Regions from separate parts of the Nocardioides hungaricus genome, predicted to be linked through region 1. Evidence: predicted binding sites of a transcription regulator. Region 1 holds the regulator's gene; the other holds the start of a gene.
The links. Region 1 encodes HrcA, which represses chaperone genes, less so after heat shock. Its sites were predicted from a motif close to TTGGCACTCGNNNNNNNCGAGTGCCAA; they were not measured.
Positions count from the first base shown of each region.

Region 2: groES (co-chaperone GroES) is a predicted target of HrcA. The motif match lies at 2,141-2,167, and genes of this name have one in related genera.

Region 1 covers NZ_BAAGRO010000064.1:68,393-78,149, reverse strand. Annotated here, with positions in the region: gene ACYVKX_RS22040 (error-prone DNA polymerase) at 1-366, shown strand, start outside; gene ACYVKX_RS22035 (hypothetical protein) at 405-1,325, opposite strand; gene hemW (radical SAM family heme chaperone HemW) at 1,457-2,668, shown strand; gene ACYVKX_RS22025 (TM2 domain-containing protein) at 2,697-3,059, shown strand; gene ACYVKX_RS22020 (DUF3097 domain-containing protein) at 3,063-3,911, opposite strand; gene ACYVKX_RS22015 (hypothetical protein) at 3,960-4,115, opposite strand; gene ACYVKX_RS22010 (MBL fold metallo-hydrolase) at 4,133-4,981, opposite strand; gene ACYVKX_RS22005 (hypothetical protein) at 5,026-5,712, opposite strand; gene hrcA (heat-inducible transcriptional repressor HrcA) at 5,880-6,896, shown strand; gene dnaJ (molecular chaperone DnaJ) at 6,944-8,119, shown strand; gene ACYVKX_RS21990 (16S rRNA (uracil(1498)-N(3))-methyltransferase) at 8,119-8,862, shown strand; gene ACYVKX_RS21985 (Gmad2 immunoglobulin-like domain-containing protein) at 8,865-9,743, opposite strand.
Region 2 covers NZ_BAAGRO010000019.1:219,423-229,179, forward strand. Annotated here, with positions in the region: gene groL (chaperonin GroEL) at 1-1,609, opposite strand, end outside; gene groES (co-chaperone GroES) at 1,706-1,999, opposite strand; gene ACYVKX_RS08580 (class I SAM-dependent methyltransferase) at 2,194-3,360, shown strand; gene ACYVKX_RS08585 (hypothetical protein) at 3,453-4,088, opposite strand; gene ACYVKX_RS08590 (MBL fold metallo-hydrolase) at 4,199-4,810, opposite strand; gene ACYVKX_RS08595 (S-(hydroxymethyl)mycothiol dehydrogenase) at 4,807-5,916, opposite strand; gene ACYVKX_RS08600 (SigE family RNA polymerase sigma factor) at 6,011-6,502, shown strand; gene ACYVKX_RS08605 (hypothetical protein) at 6,499-7,620, shown strand; gene ACYVKX_RS08610 (MMPL family transporter) at 7,708-9,757, shown strand, end outside.

The sequences.
Region 1 (9,757 bases):
CTGCGCGAGCGGCTGACGGCGGCCGGGATCAGGTCGGTGGCCGACGCGTTCGCCGGCGAGCCGAACCGGCGGGTGCACGTCGCCGGGCTGGTCACCCACCGGCAGCGGCCGGGGACCGCGGGCGGCGTCACGTTCCTCAACCTCGAGGACGAGACCGGGATGCTCAACGTGGTCTGCACGGTCGGGGTGTGGCGGCGCTACCGCACCGTCGCCAACAGCGCTGCCGGCATGGTGGTCCGCGGCCTCCTGGAGCGCCAGGACGGCGTCACCAACCTGGTCGCCGACCGGCTCTCCGCGATCGAGACCGTGCACCCCGAGGCCGGCCAGGCGCTCCGCGCGCGGCATCGGTCCCGTGACTTCCACTGACTCGGGTCGTCCGCCTCTGGCGGGTGAATACGCCGCCCTCAGGCGGACGACCCGAGGACGCCGAGGGCCCGGAGGTCGCGCGCAACACGCTCCGACCGCTCGCGCAGCTCGATCGCCGTGCAGCGGACCACGATGACGCCGGTCGCGACCAGCTGGCGATGACGCTCGATGTCGGCGCCCCAGTGCTCCACCGTCATGTGGAACGCCCCGTCGACTTCGAGCACGATCGTGCGCCCGTCCGGCAGCCGCCACTCCGCGTCGGTGAAGCGGATTCGTCCGGCGGAGTCCGTACGCCGCGTCTGCCGGTGCGGTCGCGGTAGGCCGAAGGTGTCGCACATGGTGATGACGTCGCGCTCGGCGACGGACTGCGTACCCTCGGCGAGCTCCCCGAGCAGTCGTCGGAACGGCTTCGCGCGCCGCAGCGGCCGCATGCGGGTGATCCAGGCGTCGAGACGGTACGGCGTGGTCAGCCTCTGCTGGACGCAGGCGGCGAGCAGTCCGTACGCCGAGCGGGTGACGGGCTCGTACCCCGCCCAGAGGAGTGCGGCCGGCTCGATCCGCCACGTGGCGAGCGGCTTCGACGAGGTCAGCAGCTGGATCGGCCGGCGGGTCTCGACGAATCGGACCCCCTCGATCGGCTCCAGGTTGTGCGACTTCGCGACCAGCACGGTGATCTCGTCACGATGCCATCGCTCGAGCCCGTGCCGCTCGAGCGCGGTCAGGCCGCCGAGCGCGCTGCGCGGACCGGCGTGCAGCACGCCCGCCCACATCAGCTGCGTGCGGCTCAGCGGTCCGGTCGTCGTCGCCAGCACGGTGCTGCTGACCTCTCGCCAGCGCCCGGCGTCGAGCTGGGTGTCGACGTAGTCGTGGGTCAGCCCGAGCCGGTTCAGCTGGCGACGCGTCACCAGGCCCGACTGTGCGGTGGCTGCCGGCAGCCAGGCCGGGGGTCGGTTCGTCATGGTGTGACGATGCCCCGATCGGCGTACCGCGGGTGCTCGTCATCCACAGGGCTCGGGTCGTCCGCCTGAGGGCGGCGCATAGAGCCGGGAGAGGCGGACGACCCGCAGGGCAGGGGTGGGAGGATGAGTCAGTGCCTGCTGCCCTCCCGTCCGGCGACGTCGCGCCCGAGGACGGGATGCTGCCGGAGTCGGCGCTGGCGGGGGTGGGCAGCCGGCCGTTCGGGTTCTACGTGCACGTGCCGTTCTGCACGGTGCGGTGCGGCTACTGCGACTTCAACACCTACACCGCCGCCGAGCTCGGGCCGGGCGCGGGCCGGGCGACGTACGCCGAGACCGCGATCGAGGAGGTACGGCGGGCACGGGCCGTCCTGGGCGACGCCGACGTCCCGGTGAGCACGGTGTTCCTCGGCGGCGGCACGCCGACCCTGCTCGACCCGTCCGACCTGGGCAGCATCCTGCGGGCGATCGACGGCGAGTTCGGGCTCGCCCCCGACGCGGAGGTGACGACCGAGTCGAACCCCGACAGCGTCGACGCAAATGCGCTGGAATCGCTGCGAGCGCAGGGGTTCGACCGGATCAGCTTCGGCATGCAGTCCGCGGTACCGCAGGTGCTCGCGGTGCTCGACCGCACCCACGACCCGCGCCGGGTGCCGTCCGTGGTCGAGTGGGCGCGCGCCGCGGGGTTCGACCAGATCAGCCTCGACCTCATCTACGGCACGCCGGGGGAGAGCATCGACGACTGGGCGGCCAGCGTCGAGGCGGCGCTCGCGTGCGCGCCCGACCACGTGTCGGCGTACTCCCTCGTCGTCGAGGACGGCACCGCCCTCGCTCGCCGGGTGAAGCGCGGCGAGCTGCCGATGCCCGACGAGGACGACCTCGCCGACAAGTACGTCCTGGCCGACGAGCGGCTCGCCGCGGCCGGCCTGGGGTGGTACGAGGTCTCCAACTGGGCCCGCGACGACGCGAGCCGCTGCCGCCACAACCTCCTCTACTGGACCGGCGGCGACTGGTGGGGCGTCGGCCCGGGCGCGCACAGCCACGTCGGCGGCGTGCGGTGGTGGAACGTCAAGCACCCGGCGGCGTACGCCGAGCGGCTGGCCGCCGGCCGGAGCCCGGCCCAGGCGCAGGAGGTCCTCGACGAGGAGAGCCGCCGCGTGGAGCGGGTCCTGCTGGAGCTGCGGCTGCGCGCGGGGCTGCCCGTCGACGTCCTCGACGATGTCGGCCGGGCCGCTCTGCCCGGCCTGGTCGACCGCGGCCTGCTCACCGTGATCGACGGCCGGCTGATCCCGACCCGGACCGGCCGGCTGCTCGCCGACGCGGTCGTCCGCGACCTCCTGCCGTGACGGCTCGAACGGGCCTATTGTGTCGGCCATGACCCAAGGTCCCGAGACGCCCGACCCGAGCCAGCCGGCTCCGCCCCCCTACGGCCAGCCCGCTCCGCCACAGCAGCCGCAGCCCGGCTACGGCTACAACCCGGCCGCGCCGTACGGCGTGCACCCGATCACCGGCGTTCCTTACTCCGACAAGAGCAAGCTGGTCGCCGGCCTGCTGCAGATCCTGATCCCGCTGGGCATCGGCCGCTTCTACATCGGCGACACCAAGACCGGCGTGTGGCAGCTCGTCGTCACGCTGATCACCTGCGGCATCGGCGGGCTGTGGCCGTTCATCGACGGCATCATCATCCTGGCGACCGACAGCAAGGACGTCCACGGCCGACCGCTGCGGTCGTCCTAGTCGCTACGACGTCACGAAGTCGATCAGCTCCTCGACCCGGCCCAGCAGGGCCGGGTCCAGATCGTGGTAGGACGACACCCTGCCGAGGATGTGCTGCCACGCGCGGGCGACGTCGGCCTGGTCGCGGTGCGGCCAGCCGAGCTGCTGGCACACCCCCTTCTTCCACTCGACCGAGCGCGGCACGTCGGGCCAGCGCGGGAGCCCGAGCCGCTCGGGCCGCACCGCGGCCCAGATGTCGACGAACGGGTGGCCGACGATCAGCACGTGCCGGCCGACCGGCGACCTCGCGATGCCCTGCGCGATCCGGCTCTCCTTGGAGCCGGCCACCAGGTGGTCGACGAGGACGCCGACCCTGCGCTCCGGGCCGGGCTCGAAGTCGCGCAGGTGGTCGGCCAGGTCGTCGACGCCGCCGAGGTACTCGACCACGACGCCCTCGATCCGCAGGTCGTCGCCCCACACCCTCTCGACCAGCTCGGCGTCGTGTCGGCCCTCGACGAAGATCCGGCTGGCCCGGGCCACCCGCGCCCTCGCGCCGGGGACGGCGACCGAGCCGGACGCCGTACGCGTCGGCCGGGCGGGCGCCGCGGCGCGCACGGGTGCGGTCAGGATGACCGGCCGGCCGTCGACCAGGAAGCCCGGGCCGAGCGGGAAGGTACGGCGCCGGTTGCGCCGGTCCTCGAGCGTGACCGTGTGCAGGTCGCGGTCGACCGCGACGATCTCGCCGCACCAGTCCGTGGTGACCTCCTCGACGACCGCGCCCAGCTCGGCCGGTGCCGCGACGGCGCGGCCGCGCTTGGGAGCGCGCCAGTCGGTGGCGAGGACGTCGGTGCCGTAGCGGTCGTGGGAGGTCACCCGACGACCGTAGGCGCGAGCGCCGACAGTCGCCGGGAGGGCACGCCGTCAGTCGTCGGAGTCGGGTGTCTTGCCGCCCTGCATGTCCAGCTCCTCGGCCGACTTCGCCTCGTCCTCCTCGAGCGGCTGGGCGAGCGGGTTGTCGTCGGTGGGCCGGAGGTCCTCGGGCAGGTCCTCGTCCTCGATGCCGGTGCTCTCACTCATGGCGAGGAGGTACCCGGTCAGATGAGCGGCAACCGTCTCTGGCTGCGCGGCAGTTGCTCGTAGCCCCGGCGAACGGCGTCGCCGAGCCGGTCGGCGGGCCAGGGCCACTCGCCGGCGTCGAGCGCCCGGTCGAGCGGCACGCCGCGTCCGGCGAGGTCGCGGATCGTCTCGGCGACGATCCCGATCTCGTTGCGCTGCCGCTCGACGAACGCGCGGTCGACCGGCGCACCGTGACCCGGCACGACCACGGAGCCGGACGTCGTCAGCCCGAGCACCACGTCGAGCGTGAGCGGCCAGTCCATCGGCCACGAGTCGGCGCCGAACGACGGGGGAGCGGACTCCTCGACCAGGTCGCCGGCGAGCAGCACGCCGGCGTCCGGCACGCGGACCACCAGGTCGCCGCCGGTGTGCCCGCGCCCCGGGTGCACCAGCTCGACCATCCGGTCGCCGGCGTCGAGCACGAGCGCGCTGGAGAACGTCCGGTCCGGCAGCGCGACCTCGGTCGCGACGACGTCGGCCGTGTGCGGGTCGGAGGGCTCGTCGGCGTACCGCCGCTTGATCTCGGCGGCCCCGCGCTCCAGCTCCTCCACGGCGGTCTCGTGGGCGACGATCGGCACCCCGCCGTACGCCGCGCGGAACGTGCCGTTGCCGAAGGTGTGGTCGAAGTGCCAGTGGGTGTTGACGATCCCGGTCACCGGCCCGGCGCCGAGCCGGCGCACGTCCTCGACCACCTCGCGGGCCGCGGCCCCGGAGCCGTGGGTGTCGACGACGAGCAGCCCGTCGGCGCCGCCGACGAGCGAGACGTTGACGTCGAACCACTCGTAGCGGGCGACCCAGACCCGGTCGGCGACCTCGGTGAATGCCACCGCCCCAGAGTAGGCCCAGAGTAGAGAGCGCCAGCCCAGAGACGTCAGCAGATGCCCGCGTGCAGGCTGTGCCGCAGCATGTCGCCGAGCTCGGTGAGGTCGCCGGCGACCCGCGGGAACTCGATCACGTGCCGGTGCGCGCCGTCGACGTCGATCCACTGCACCTCGACGCCGGCCGGGGTCAGCTCGGCCAGCCGGACCCCGAGCAGCTCGGCCGGCCGGGTCTGCGTGCCGGTCGAGACGGCCTGGCGCAGCTCGTCTTGGTGGCAGTCGTTGGCGTGCTCGATGGAGCGCTGGAGGTGGCCGCGGCTGAGCTCGTGCTCCTGGCCGCGGAACCGCTCCAGCGGCACCCGGTGCTGGCGCCCCGCCCGCTCGAGCAGCACGAAGTTGAGGCGGAGCGCGACCACGTGGCGCACCTCCTGGCAGCAGTCGCAGCCCTCGACGCCGACGCGCTCGAGCCGGCCGGCGAGCGTGAGGGTGTCGGCGCGCTCGGGACCGCCGCGCGGGCCGAGCCCGCTGGCCACGGTGAGCAGGGCGCTGCGGTGCGCGGCCGCGGCCCGCGCGACGAGGGCGTCCGGACGGCAGAGGAACGTCGGCGTACCGAATCGGTCGGTGAGGCCGGTGTCGTCCTCGACCATCGGCTCGCCCTCGATCACGAGGCTGACCTCGGACGGGCAGGCCAGGATGCTCCGGGCGTCCGCGGCGAGCTGACGGGGATCGGTGGCGAGCATGGCACCTCCTGATGAGTTAGGTAAGCCTAACCTATTCCAAATCGGCGCCGGGCAACAGCGTCGTGCCGTCGGGTGGCCCCCGGGTCCGGCTAGTACCCTTGGCACTCCCGTCATTCGAGTGCCAGTAGGCGTGCCAGCAGCGGTGCCAGCAGGGAGAGGAGGCCGGCATGCAGGAGGAGCGCAGACTCGCCGTCCTCCGGGCGATCGTCGAGGACTATGTCGCCACCGAGGAGCCGGTCGGCTCCAAGGCGCTGGTCGAGCGGCACGGGCTCGGCGTCTCGCCGGCCACCGTCCGCAACGACATGGCCGCGCTCGAGGACGAGGGCTACATCACCCAGCCGCACACCAGCGCCGGCCGGGTGCCGACCGACAAGGGCTACCGGCTCTTCGTCGACCGGCTCACCACGGTCAAGCCGATGAGCGCGGCGGAGCGGCGCGCCATCGCCACGATCCTGGACGGCGCAGTCGACCTCGACGACGTCGTCACCCGCTCGGTGCGGCTGCTCTCGCAGCTGACCCGGCAGGTCGCGGTCGTGCAGTACCCCACGCTCTCGCGCTCCACGGTCCGGCACGTCGAGGTGATCGCGCTGGCGCCGTACCGGCTGCTGGTGGTGCTGATCCTCAGCACCGGCCGGGTCGAGCAGCGCCTGGTCGAGGTCTCCGGAGAGCTGTCGGAGGAGGAGCTCGCCGACCTGCGGTCCGTGGTGCTGCGCGCGTCCGTCGGCGAGGTCATCGCCGAGGCGGTCGCCGGACTCCGCGACCTCCTGCCCGCGGACGGCGCCGACGCCACGCTCGCCGCGGTCGTCGACGCGCTGGTCGACGCGATGTCCGACCACCGCTCCGACGAGCGGGTCGCCGTGGGAGGGGCCGCGAACCTGGCCCGGTTCGGCGACCACTTCGACTCCGCCGTACGCCCCCTGCTCGAGGCGCTCGAGGAGCACGTCGTGCTGCTCAAGCTGCTCGGCGAGGCGACCACCGGCGAGGTGCTGACGGTGCGGATCGGGCACGAGGGCCCCTACCAGGAGCTCGCCTCGACCAGCGTCGTCGCCACCGGCTACGGGCCCGGCGACGAGGCGTTCGCCCGGCTCGGCGTCGTCGGGCCGACCCGGATGGACTACCCCGGCTCGATGGCCGCCGTGCGTGCCGTGGCGCGCTACGTCTCGCGGATCCTCGACGAGGCCTGAGCCCCCACCGCCCACCCCAGCAACCCACGAACCCCGAAGGAACGCAGTTGAGTCAGGACCTGTACGAGCTGCTCGGTGTCGACCGCGACGCGGACGGCGACGCCATCAAGAAGGCCTACCGGCGGCTCGCACGGCAGTACCACCCCGACGTGAACCCGGACCCCGCGGCGCAGGAGCGGTTCAAGGAGGTCTCGCTCGCCTACGAGGTGCTCTCCGACCCGAGCAAGCGCGCGGCGTACGACCGCGGCGGCGACCCGTTCGGCGGCATGGGCGGGGGCTTCGGCGGCCAGGGCGCCGGCTTCTCGTTCACCGACATCATGGACGCGTTCTTCGGCGGCGGTGGGTCCGGCGGGGGCCGCGGTCCGCGGCCTCGCGAGCGGCGCGGCCAGGACGCGCTGATCCGCCTCGAGGTGACGCTCGCCGAGGCGGCGTTCGGCGTCACCCGCGAGATCAAGGTCGACACCGCGGTGCTGTGCGGCACCTGCCACGGCGAGGGTACGGCGCCCGGCACCCGTCCGATCCCGTGCGAGACCTGCCGGGGGGCCGGCGAGGTCGCGCACGTGCAGCGGTCGTTCCTCGGCGAGATCCGGACGCTGCGCCCCTGCGCGGCATGCCGCGGCTTCGGCACGGTCATCCCGGACCCCTGCCGCGAGTGCTCCGGCGACGGCCGGGTCCGCTCGCGCCGCACGCTGACCGTGAAGATCCCGGCCGGGGTCGACGACGGCACCCGTGTCCAGCTCAGCGGCGAGGGCGAGGTCGGCCCCGGCGGCGGGCCGGCCGGCGACCTGTACGTCGAGATGCATGTCGCCCCGCACCCCACCTTCACCCGCCACGGCAACGACCTGCACTGCACGGTCACGCTGCCGATGACCGCGGCCGCGCTCGGCACCACGCTGACCCTGCCGACCCTCGAGGCCGACGTCGTCGGCGCGGACCCGAGCGAGTCGGCGCCGGAGCAGAGCTTCGAGCTCGACGTACGCCCCGGCATGCAGTCGGGGACGGAGCAGGTGCTCAGGGGCCGCGGCGTCCCGGGCCTGCGCGGCGGTCGCGGCGACCTGGTCGTGACCGTCGTGGTCGAGACGCCGACGCGGCTCGACCCTCGCCAGGAGGAGCTGCTCCGCGAGCTCGCCGCGATCCGCGGAGAGGAGGCGCCGTCGGGGCAGGTGCGCCCGGACCCCAAGTCCGTGTTCGGCCGGCTCCGCGACGCGTTCAACACGCACTGATGTCGCTCCCCGTCCACCTGGTGCCGGCCCTCGGCGGGGTCGTCGTCGGTGCCGAGGTGAGCGTCGAGGGAGACGAGGCCCACCACGCGGTGGCGGTACGCCGGCTGCGGGTCGGCGAGCAGGTCGTGCTCACCGACGGCGCCAGTGTCTCGGTGCGCGGCGCGGTCGCCTCGACCGGCAAGCGGGTGTTCGCGGTCGTCGTCGAGGAGGTCGTCGTGGTCGAGGCTCCCTCGCCCGAGGTGGTGGTCGTGCAGGCGATCCCCAAGGGCGACCGTGGCGAGCTCGCGGTCGAGGTGCTGACCGAGGTCGGCGTCGCCCGGGTGGTGCCGTGGGCGGCCGCCCGCAGCGTCGCGGTCTGGAAGGGGGAGCGGGCCGCGAAGTCGCTCGACCGCTGGCGATCCACCGCCCGCGAGGCGGCCAAGCAGGCGCGCCGGTCGTGGCTCCCCGCGGTGGACGAGATGGCGTCGACCGCCGACGTCGCCGCGCTGGTCGCGGCCGCGGACCTGGCGGTCGTGCTGCACGAGGGGGCCTCGTCAGCCCTGGCCGCCGTCGACGTACCTCTCACTGGCCGGATCGTCGTGGTGGTCGGCCCCGAGGGCGGCCTCACCGACGACGAGGTGGCGACGTTCGTGGCCGCCGGCGCGGTCTCGGTGCGGCTGGGCGCCGAGGTGCTGCGCACCTCGACCGCCGGCGTCGCCGCGGTGTCGGCCCTGCTCGCGCGCACGCCGCGGTGGGGCGGCTGAGCTCACTCGACGGTGATGGCCTTGGAGTCCTCGGTCGGGCCGCCGCCCTCGCCGCCGGAGGGGTCGTCGGTGAGGGCGACGAAGGTGTACTCGCCCGGGTCGAGTGAGGAGACGTCGACCTTCGTCTCCCAGGGGTAGAGCCTGTCGATCCAGCCCTCGGCGGTCGCGAAGCCCTTCAACGCCACCGAGCCGTCGGCGGCGCGGATCTCCCAGGGCGTGGTGGCCTCGAACGAGCTGGACACGCCCTTCGCGGTGAAGGTCTCGCCGACGGTCGCGCCCTGCTCGGGGCTCGTCACGCTCACCAGCGCCAGGGTCTCGATCGGGTCGGCCGCGCGGAAGCCGTCCTCCGAGGCGACGTTGAAGATCTGGGTGGCGGCGCCGGAGGAGTCGGTGAACGTGATCGGGTCGCGCGACTGGAGCACGCCCTGCGCGGTGTAGACGAGCTGCTGGATCGCCTGGATCGAGTCGCTCTCGGACATGCCGTCGGGGATCGCGGTCCAGGAGTCGTCCGGCAGCGGGATCTCGGCGCCGCCCGACGTGTTGAACGTCCCGGCCGGCAGGGCGGTGCCGTAGTCCGGGTCGAGCGCGTCGCCCGACGCGGCCAGGGTCAGCGCGGCCCCGAGCGGGTCGGCGGCGTCCACCTTGCGGAACTCGCGGTAGAGGGCGGTGCCGCCCGGGGTCTCCCCGGTGAAGTAGACCGGCACGGTCACCGTGTCCGCGGGGGCGCTGCCGTCCGACGACGGCTCGCCGGTCGGCGTACCGCTCGGCTCGGTGCCCCCGCTCGCGGGGCGCTGGTCCTCGGCGGACGGGTCGTCTCCGCAGCCCGCGAGCGCGAGCGCGGCGGTGGCGAGCAGGACGACGATCCGGGTCCGGGTGGTCATGGGTCCATCCTTCC
Region 2 (9,757 bases), on a different contig from region 1:
GACCGTGGCCGTGACCGGCCGCGGCGGGCTCCTCGTCCTCGGGCTTGTCGACGACCAGGGTCTCGGTCGTGAGCAGCATGCCCGCGATCGAGGTGGCGTTGACCAGCGCGGAGCGGGTCACCTTCACCGGGTCGAGCACGCCCTGGGCGACCAGGTCGCCGTACTCGCCGGTGGCGGCGTTGTAGCCGTTGCCCTCGCCGAGCTCGCGGACCTTGGTGGTGATGACGTAGCCGTTCTCGCCGCCGTTCTCGGCGATCCAGCGCAGCGGCTCGTCGGCCGCCTTGCGGACGATCCGGACTCCGGTCGCCTCGTCGCCGGAGAGGCCGAGGTCGTCGCCGAGGACCGACACCGCGTGCACGAGCGCGGAGCCGCCGCCGGCGACGATGCCCTCCTCGATCGCGGCGCGGGTCGCGGAGACGGCGTCCTCGATGCGGTGCTTCTTCTCCTTCAGCTCCACCTCGGTGGCGGCGCCGACCTTGACCACGCACACGCCGCCGGCCAGCTTCGCGAGGCGCTCCTGGAGCTTCTCGCGGTCCCAGTCGGAGTCGGTGGACTCGATCTCGGCCTTGATCTGGTTGACCCGACCCTCGACCTCGGCGTGGTCGCCGGCGCCGTCGACGATCGTGGTGTTGTCCTTGGTCACCACGACGCGGCGAGCCTGGCCGAGCACCTCGAGGCCGACCTGGTCGAGCTTGAGGCCGATCTCCGGGGCGACGACCTGACCGCCGGTCAGCGTCGCGATGTCCTGCATCATCGCCTTGCGGCGGTCGCCGAACGCCGGGCTCTTGACCGCGACGGCGTTGAACGTGCCGCGGATCTTGTTCACGACCAGGGTCGAGAGCGCCTCGCCCTCGACGTCCTCGGCCAGGATGAACAGCGGCTTGCCGGCGCCGATCACCTTCTCCAGCAGCGGGAGCAGCTCGGCGACAGCCGAGATCTTGCCCTGGTGCAGCAGGATGTAGGGGTCGTCGAGGACGGCCTCCATGCGCTCCGGGTCGGTCACGAAGTACTGGCTGATGTAGCCCTTGTCGAACTGCATGCCCTCGGTGAACTCGAGCTCGGTGCCCATGGTGTTGGACTCCTCGACGGTGATGACGCCGTCCTTGCCCACCTTGTCGAAGGCCTGCGAGAGCAGGTCGCCGATGTGGCCGTCGCGGCTGGAGATCGTGGCGACCGACGCCATGTCCTCCACCGACTCGACCTCGCGGGCGGCCTCCTTGAGGGCGTCGCCGACGGCCTCGGCCGCGGCGTCCATGCCCCGCTTGAGGCTCATCGGGTTCGCGCCGGCGGCGACCGCGCGCAGGCCCTCGTGGACCATCGCCTGGGCCAGGACGGTCGCGGTCGTCGTACCGTCGCCGGCGACGTCGTTGGTCTTGGTGGCGACCTCCTTGGTGAGCTGCGCACCGAGGTTCTCGAACGGGTCGTCCAGCTCGATCTCACGCGCGACGGTCACGCCGTCGTTGGTGATGGTCGGGGCGCCCCACTTCTTGTCCAGGACGACGTAGCGGCCCCTCGGGCCGAGCGTCACCTTGACGGTGTTGGCGAGCGCGTCGACGCCGCGCTCGAGCGCACGGCGGGCGCTCTCGTCGAACTCCAGGATCTTGGGCATGACTCTCCCTTGTCAGGAACTTGTCAGGAAACGAGATCGGGTCGTGTGCCCGAGAGCGCGCCATGGCGCGTCGTCAGGCACACGACCCGGTGGAACTCAGGAAACGACCGCGAGGACGTCGCGCGCGGAGAGGATGAGGTACTCCTCGCCGGCGTACTTGACCTCGGTGCCGCCGTACTTGCTGTAGATGACCTTGTCGCCGACGTTCACGTCCAGCGGGACGCGGTTGCCGTTGTCGTCGATCCGGCCGGGGCCGATGGAGAGGACCTCGCCCTCCTGGGGCTTCTCCTTGGCGGTGTCCGGGATGACCAGGCCCGAGGCCGTGGTCTGCTCGGCGTCGAGCGGCTTGACGACGATGCGGTCCTCGAGGGGCTTGATGTTGACCGACACTCCTGATCAACCTCCACTTTCTGGGACTTCGTGACTGATGGGTGGTGCACGTCTGGCGCTTGCGGTTCTGGTGCGCCGTCGCGGGGGTCGCACCGGGTCGCAAGCGCTGGCACACTCACGGGGAGAGTGCCAGATCAGAAACTAGCACTCTCCTCCATTGAGTGCCAGAGCGGGTCGTACGGGAAGATCCGGGGATGGACCTCGACGCGTTCCGGTGGCTGCTCACCGCCGACGGCCAGGCGCTGTTGGCCGAGGCCGACCGGGAGCTGCGGAGCGCCGACGACTCGCTGGCCGCGCTGACCCGGCTGCGGCGTACGGCGGCGCCCGAGCACGCCGCGGCCGCACTGACCCAGGCCACGCTGCGGGAGCGGGGGCGGGAGAAGTTCGGCGACCTGGCCGAGCGGATGTACTTCACCCCCGAGGGGCTGGAGCAGTCCACCCGGCTGCGCGTCGCCGAGCACCGCGCCGCCCGGCTGGCGGCGGCGTCGACACAGAGCCTCATCGACCTCGGGTGCGGCATCGGCGGCGACCTGCTCGCCGCGGCCCGCGCCGGCATCGTGTGCGCGGGCGTCGACCTGGACCCGGTGCGGGTCGAGGTCGCCCGCGCCAACCTGTCCGCCGCCGGCCTGCCGGGCGCGGTGCAGGTCACGGACGCGACGACGGTCGACACGACGCCGTTCGACGTCGCGTTCGCCGATCCCGCCCGTCGTACGGCGCGCGGCCGGACCTTCGACGTGGCCGGCTGGACTCCCCCATGGCCGTTCGTCGAGGGCCTGCTCGGCCGCGACGCGTGCGTGAAGGTCGCGCCGGGGATCCCGCACGGGCTGGTCCCGGCCGGGGTCGAGGCCGAGTGGGTCAGCGACCACGGCGAGGTGAAGGAGGCCGCGCTGTGGTCGGGCCGGCTGGCCACGACCGCGCGGCGGGCGACGGTGATCGGCGAGGGCGGCCTGGCGACGCTGACCGCGGAGGACGACCCGGGCGCGCCGGTGCGCCCGATCGGCGGGTTCCTCTACGAGCCGGACGGCGCGGTGATCCGCGCCGGGCTGGTGACCGCGGTGGCGGCCGGGGTGGACGGCGGGCTGGTCGACGAGCACATCGCCTACGTGACCTCGGACGGGTCGTTCCGCACGCCGTTCGCCCGGGGCTACCGGGTGCTCGAGGAGCTGCCGTACCGGGAGAGGGCGCTGAAGGCCGCCCTGCGCGAGCGCGGCGTCGGGCGGCTGACCATCAAGAAGCGAGGCGTGGACGTGGTGCCGGACCAGCTGCGCAAGCGCCTGGACCTGCGCGGGGACGGGGAGGCGACGATCGTCCTCACGCGGGCCCGAGGCCACGGGGTTGCGCTGCTGGTCCGGCCGTTCTAGCGGCTGCGGGTTTCCCCGGATAACCGGTGAAACCCGCACGACACGCCGGCAGGTACCGACGTGTCGTGCGGGTGTTGGCTGTCAGGTCACCGTCAGACGGGCTGGGGAACCGCCCGGGGCGACTCGCTGCCGTTCTCCTGGCGGGCCTTCCTCGCGTGCCAGAGGCCGAGGCCGAAGAGCACCAGCAGGACGGCCGCGCCGACGAAGGCGGCGATGGCGGCGATGCCGGCGATGGTGCCGATCGTGGCGAACGCGTAGCCGTAGAGGAGCAGGCCGCGCAGCGTGTTGCCCATGAAGAGCGACTGCCGCAGATCCATCCACGCCTGGGCCTCGTCCTTCTGCGCCTGGGTGGCGTTCGGGTTCTCGGCGAGGGCGGCCGAGAGCTCGCGGCCCTTCGCGCTGGCCTCCTCGTAGGTGACCGGCTCGCCGGCCAGCGCCTCACCCTGCGAGTTCATGTGGGCCTGGATGTAGTTGTCGGCGTAGGCCTTGGCCTCGGCGCCGGTGTCCAGGACGCTGCCGCCGTAGGGCTTGAGGGCATCGGCGTCGGCCTTGGGGAGACTGCTGAGCGCGTCGCCCTCCGGCATCACGATGTCCTGCTGGGTGAACTGGGCCTCGACCTGGTCACCGATGAACACGTTCGCCCAGGTGAGCAGGCCACCAGCCATGAGGAGAACGGCGGCCAGGGCCAGACCCGTCCACGAGATCAACTTGTCGAATGCCGAGCGCATCGTGCGCCTCCCTTGATTGGCGGGGATTCCCTTTCGCTCCTCGCTTCGACCACAACGTTAGAAATCGCGGAGGGCGAGGTGCAGGGCCGCAAGGAGGGAGCCCTCGGGACCTAGGTCCCGAGGCCCTGTCTCTCGGCTCCGATCGTCGTGTCGTCGCCGTGTCCGGTGTGGACGACCGTGTCGCCGGGAAGGGCGAAGAGCCGGGCCCGGATGGACTCCTTGATCAGGTCGGCGTCGGAGTAGGAGCGGCCCGTGGCACCCGGCCCGCCCCGGAACAGCGTGTCGCCGGTGAACACGCAGCCGAGGTCGGGCGCGTAGAGGCACACCGCACCGGGTGCGTGCCCGGGCGTGTGCAGCACCTCCAACGCCGTACCCCCCACTTCGATGCGTACGCCGTCGGCGAGATCGAGGTCCCAGAGGTGGTCGCTGTGAGTGAGCTCCCAGAGCGGCTTGTCGGCCGGGTGCAGCATGATCGGGGCGCGCACCCGCTCCCGCAACTGCGGCGCGACCCGGACATGGTCGTCGTGGGCGTGGGTGCACACGATCGCCTTGACCGTGCGGTCCCCCACGACCGCGAGGATGCCCTCGACGTCGTGGGGCGCGTCGATCACCACGCACTCGGCGTCGTCGCCGACCACCCACACGTTGTTGTCGACCTCGAAGGTCTGCCCGTCCAGGCTGAAGGTGCCGCTGGTGATCCCGTGGTCGACCCGAGCCGTCACAGGATCACCACGCTGCGGAGTACGTCGCCATGATGCATCCGCTCGAACGCCGCCTCGACGCCCCCGATCCCGATCTCCTCGGTCACGAACCCATCCAGGTCCAGCCGCCCCTGCCGGTACAGGTCCACCAGCAGCGGGAAGTCCCGAGACGGCAGACAGTCGCCATACCAGCTGGACTTCAACGACCCGCCCCGACCGAACACGTCGATCAACGGCAGATCCGGCACCTTCATGTCGGGAGTGGGTACGCCGACCAGCACCACCGTGCCCGCAAGGTCGCGTGCATAGAACGCCTGCCGCCAGGTCTCCGGCCGGCCGACCGCATCGACGACCACGTCCGCGCCGAACCCGCCGGTCAGCTCCTGGATCGCCGCGACGACCCCCATGTCACCGTCGGTCTGGGAGGAGTCCACGGTGTGCGTGGCGCCCATCCGCCGCGCGGCCACGAGCTTCTTCGCGTCGATGTCCACCGCGATGATCGGAGACGCACCCGCCAGCGCCGACCCGGCGATCGCCGCGACACCCACGCCACCGCAGCCGATCACGGCCACCGACTTCCCCCGCGTGACCGCGCCGGTGTTGATCGCCGCACCGATGCCCGCCATCACGCCGCAGCCCAGCAGGCCCACCGCGGCCGGCCGCGCGGACGGGTCGACCCGCGTGCACTGCCCCACCGCGACCAGCGTCTTCTCCGCGAACGCCCCGATCCCCAACGCCGGCGAGAGCTCGGTGCCGGCATCGGGACCCTCAGCGAGCGTCATCTTCTGGGTGGCGTTGTGGGTCGCGAAGCAGTACCACGGCTCACCCCGGTCGCACGCCCGGCAGTCGCCGCACACCGCCCGCCAGTTCAACACCACGAAGTCACCCGGCGCCACCGTCGTCACGTCCGGCCCGACCGCCTCGACCACGCCCGCGGCCTCGTGACCGAGCAGGAACGGGAAGTCGTCGTTGATCCCACCCTCCCGATAGTGCAGGTCGGTGTGGCAGACCCCGCACGCCTGCACCCTCACCAGCGCCTCCCCCGGACCCGGGTCCGGCACGTTGATCGTCGTCAGCTCCACCGGCCGACCCTTCCCACGGGCGACCACGCCCTTCACCTGATGCATGGGCCCAGCCAACCGGATCGGGCGAGAATTGCAACCATCTCGTACCAGATCGCGTCTGGGTGGTGTGCTGACGGAGCGGACGGGGGTGACGGCGGTGGATCGGGACACCGACTTCACGGCCTACCTCGAGGCGAGGCAGGCCCGGCTCCTGCGCACGGCGTACCTGCTCACCGGCGACCGGCACCGGGCCGAGGACCTGCTGCAGACCTCGCTGGCGAGGCTGTACCTGGCGTGGGACAAGGTGCGCGACCGGGGCTCGGTGGACGCCTACGTGCGCCGGATCATGGTCAACGAGAACAACTCGCTCTGGCGGCGCGGCTGGCGCCGCCGCGAGCTGCCCACGGACCGGCTGCCCGAGACGGCGCCCTTCCACGACACGTACGACGAGGGCGTCGGCGCCGAGGTGTGGCGGGTCGTGCAGACCCTGCCGCGCCGGGCGCGGGCCGTCGTCGTGCTGCGGTACTACGAGCAGCTGACCGAGGCCGAGACCGCGGAGGTGCTCGGCATCTCCGTCGGCACGGTCAAGTCCCAGTGCAGCCGGGCCCTGGCCACGCTGCGAGAGCGCATCGGGGAGGAGACGCGATGAGTCAGGCCATGATGGAGCGCGAGCTGGCCCGCCGGGCCGAGGGCGTGCACGGCGCGCCGCTCTCCCTCGACGACGTCCGGAGCAGGGCGGTGTCGATCCGGCGCCGCCGCCGCGCGGCCGTGACCGGTGCCGTCGCCGCCGTGGTGGCGCTGGTCGTGATCGTGCCGACGATCCTCGCCGGCGGGAACGGCCCCGGGTCGAAGGCGCCCGAGCCGGCGCCCCCGGCGCCCGGCCGCGCCGCCGTACTCCAGGACGGCACGCTGACCCTGCCCGACGGCGGGACGGTCGCCCTCGACGTCGACAACGCCGACGTGCTGCAGCTCGGCGTGCTGACCGACGGCCGGATCGTGCTGGCCACGCAGAAGCCCTACGCCGTCGGGATCTACGCGCCCGACGGCACGCTCGATCGGCAGTACCCCGTCGCGTCCAACGCGATCACGATGAGCGCGACCGACGACGCGGTCGCGTGGATCGGCGCGGGCGACACGATCCAGATCCTGCTGGCCGGCAGCTCCGAGCCGATCTCGCTCGGCGAGCTGGGGTACTCGGAGGAGGTGGTGCCGGCCATCGACGCCGTGATCGGCGGCGACCGTGTCCTCGTCGGCAACGGGAACGTCACGACGGCCGAGTACACCACGAGCGGTGCTCGCCCACTGGCCGACGACGGGTTCAGGGTGACGGACGTGAGCCCCGACGGCGCGCTCTGGGCGGTGCAGTACGCCGACCGGGCCAACGAGCAGTACGGCTGCGCGGGGCTCTACGACCCGGCGGCCGCGGAGATGGTGGCGCGGAGCTGCGAGACGGCGGGTCTGCGGTTCTCCCCCGACGGGAAGCACCTGCTGGGTGGCTTCTTCGAGAACAACATGGCCGGCGCGGTCTCCGTCTACGACCTCGACCTCGAGCAGGTCGGCACGTTCCGCCCCGCTGGCAGGACCAACGTGGTCGCGGCCGCCTCCTGGGCGGACGCCGAGCACCTCCTCGTCGCCGAGGTGGACTACGAGACCTTCGAGTGGACCCTGGCGCAGGTCGGGCTCGACGGCAACGGCCGGGAGGTCGTCGTACCGACCCGGACCGGCGACGGCCCGGAGAGCGTCGATGAGTTCCTCCTCTCCGAATGATCCGGAGGGTGTAGCCGAAAGTCGGAGGCATCCGGACGGCGATGGTCGCTAGGGTCGGGGATCGTGTTCGCATCCCTCGGTCGTCTCATGTCCCGTCGTCCCTGGTTCGTCATCGCCGCGTGGCTGGTGCTCGCCGTCGCCGTCGTCTCGCTGGCACCGGCGCTGCAGACCACGCAGGAGGAGACGGAGTTCCTGCCCGACAAGTACGAGTCGGTGCAGGCCGCCCAGGTCCAGGAGGAGAAGTTCCCCGGCGCCACCACGCCGGCCGCGCTGATCGTCTTCGAGCGCGCGGACGGCGGGAAGCTCAGCCAGGACGACCGGGCCCAGGTGGACAGCATCGCGAAAGAGCTCGGCCCGCAGCTCGGTGAGGCGACCTTCGTCCAGCAGGTCGTGACCGTCGGCCCCGACGGCCAGCCCAACGTGTCCGAGGACGGGAAGGTCCAGATCGGCATCGTCGGCCTCGCCGAGAACGCCACGGGCTTCGACCCGCAGGCGTTCGAGGACGCCAAGGCGATGCGCGCCGACCTCACCGACCTCACCGACGGCACCGGCCTGACGGCGCAGACCACGGGCTCGGTCCCGCAGGGCCTGGACTCCCAGGAGTCCGGCGACCGGGCGCTCGCCATCGTCGGCATCGCGACCATCGTGCTCATCGTCGGCCTGCTCGCGATCATCTTCCGCAGCGTGATCATCTGCCTGATGCCGGTGGTCGTGGTGACCATCGTGTCGCTGGTCGCCACCGGCCTGATCGGCTGGGCCAACGAGGCGTTCGACCTCAAGGCCGACTCCTCGATCGAGACCATCCTCGTCGTCGTCCTCTACGGCATCGGCACCGACTACATCCTGTTCTTCCTGTTCCGCTACCGCGAGCGGCTGCGCCAGGGCGAGGACACCCGCGCCTCGGTCGTCCACGCGCTCGAGCGCGCCGGCGAGGCGATCGCCTCTGCCGGTGGCGCGGTGATCGTCGCGTTCCTGGCCCTGCTGCTGAGCTCGCTGGGCATCTTCAAGGCGATCGGCCCCGCGCTGGCGATCGCGGTCGCCGTCACACTGCTGGCCGCGCTCACGCTGGTGCCGGCCGTGGTGACCGTGCTCGGCCGGGCGCTGTTCTGGCCGTCGAGGAAGTGGCGCGAGGAGCCCAAGGGCGCCCGCTTCGCGCGGATCGGCGACTCCCTGGGCCGGCGTCCGGGCGCCTTCGCCGCCGTCTCCGGCGGCGTACTCGCCGTGCTCGCGGTCTTCGCGTTCAGCTTCAACCCGTCCTTCGACTTCAACTCCAGCCTGCCCGACGACGTCGAGTCGACCGAGGCGCTGCAGACCTTCCAGGACCACTTCGCCGCCGGCGCCAGCGAGCCGGTGCCGGTGATCCTCCGGTCCGACGACGGCCCGATCGAGCAGGGCGACCTCGACGCCTTCGGCACCGCGCTGGAGAAGGCCGACGGCGTGGCCCAGGTCTACCCCGGGCAGCCGTCCGAGGACGGCACGGCCGCGCAGTTCAGCGTCGTGCTCGACAGCGACCCGGCCTCCGACCAGGCGCTCGAGGACGTCAAGGGGCCGATCCGCGACGCCGCGCACGCCGCCGCGCCGGACGGCACCGAGGCGCTCGTCGGCGGTACGCCGGGCGTCTTCGCCGACCTCCAGTCCGCGATGGTCCGCGACTACAAGGTGGTGTTCCCGGTCGCCGCGCTGGTGATCATGCTGATCCTCGCGCTGCTGCTGCGCAGCCTGGTCGCGCCGCTCTACCTGATGGCGGCGGTCGGCCTCAGCTTCGCGGCGACCCTCGGCGCGACCGTGATCGTCTTCCAGGGCATCGGCGGCGACTCGGGCCTGATCTTCATGCTGCCGATCTACATCTATCTCTTCGTGACGGCGCTGGGCACCGACTACAACATCTTGATGATCGCGCGACTACGGGAGGAGGCGCGCGAGGGCCGGGCGCCTCGGACCGCGGCCGCCGAGGCGGTCAAGCACGCCGGTCCGACCATCGCCGCGGCGGGCGTCATCCTGGCCGGCACCTTCGCCTCGCTGATGCTGAGCGGCAACAGCCTGATGATGTCGATGGGCTTCGCGCTGTCGTTCGGCATCGCCATCGCGGCGTTCGTGATGGCGATGTTCCTGACACCGGGCATCACCGCGCTGCTCG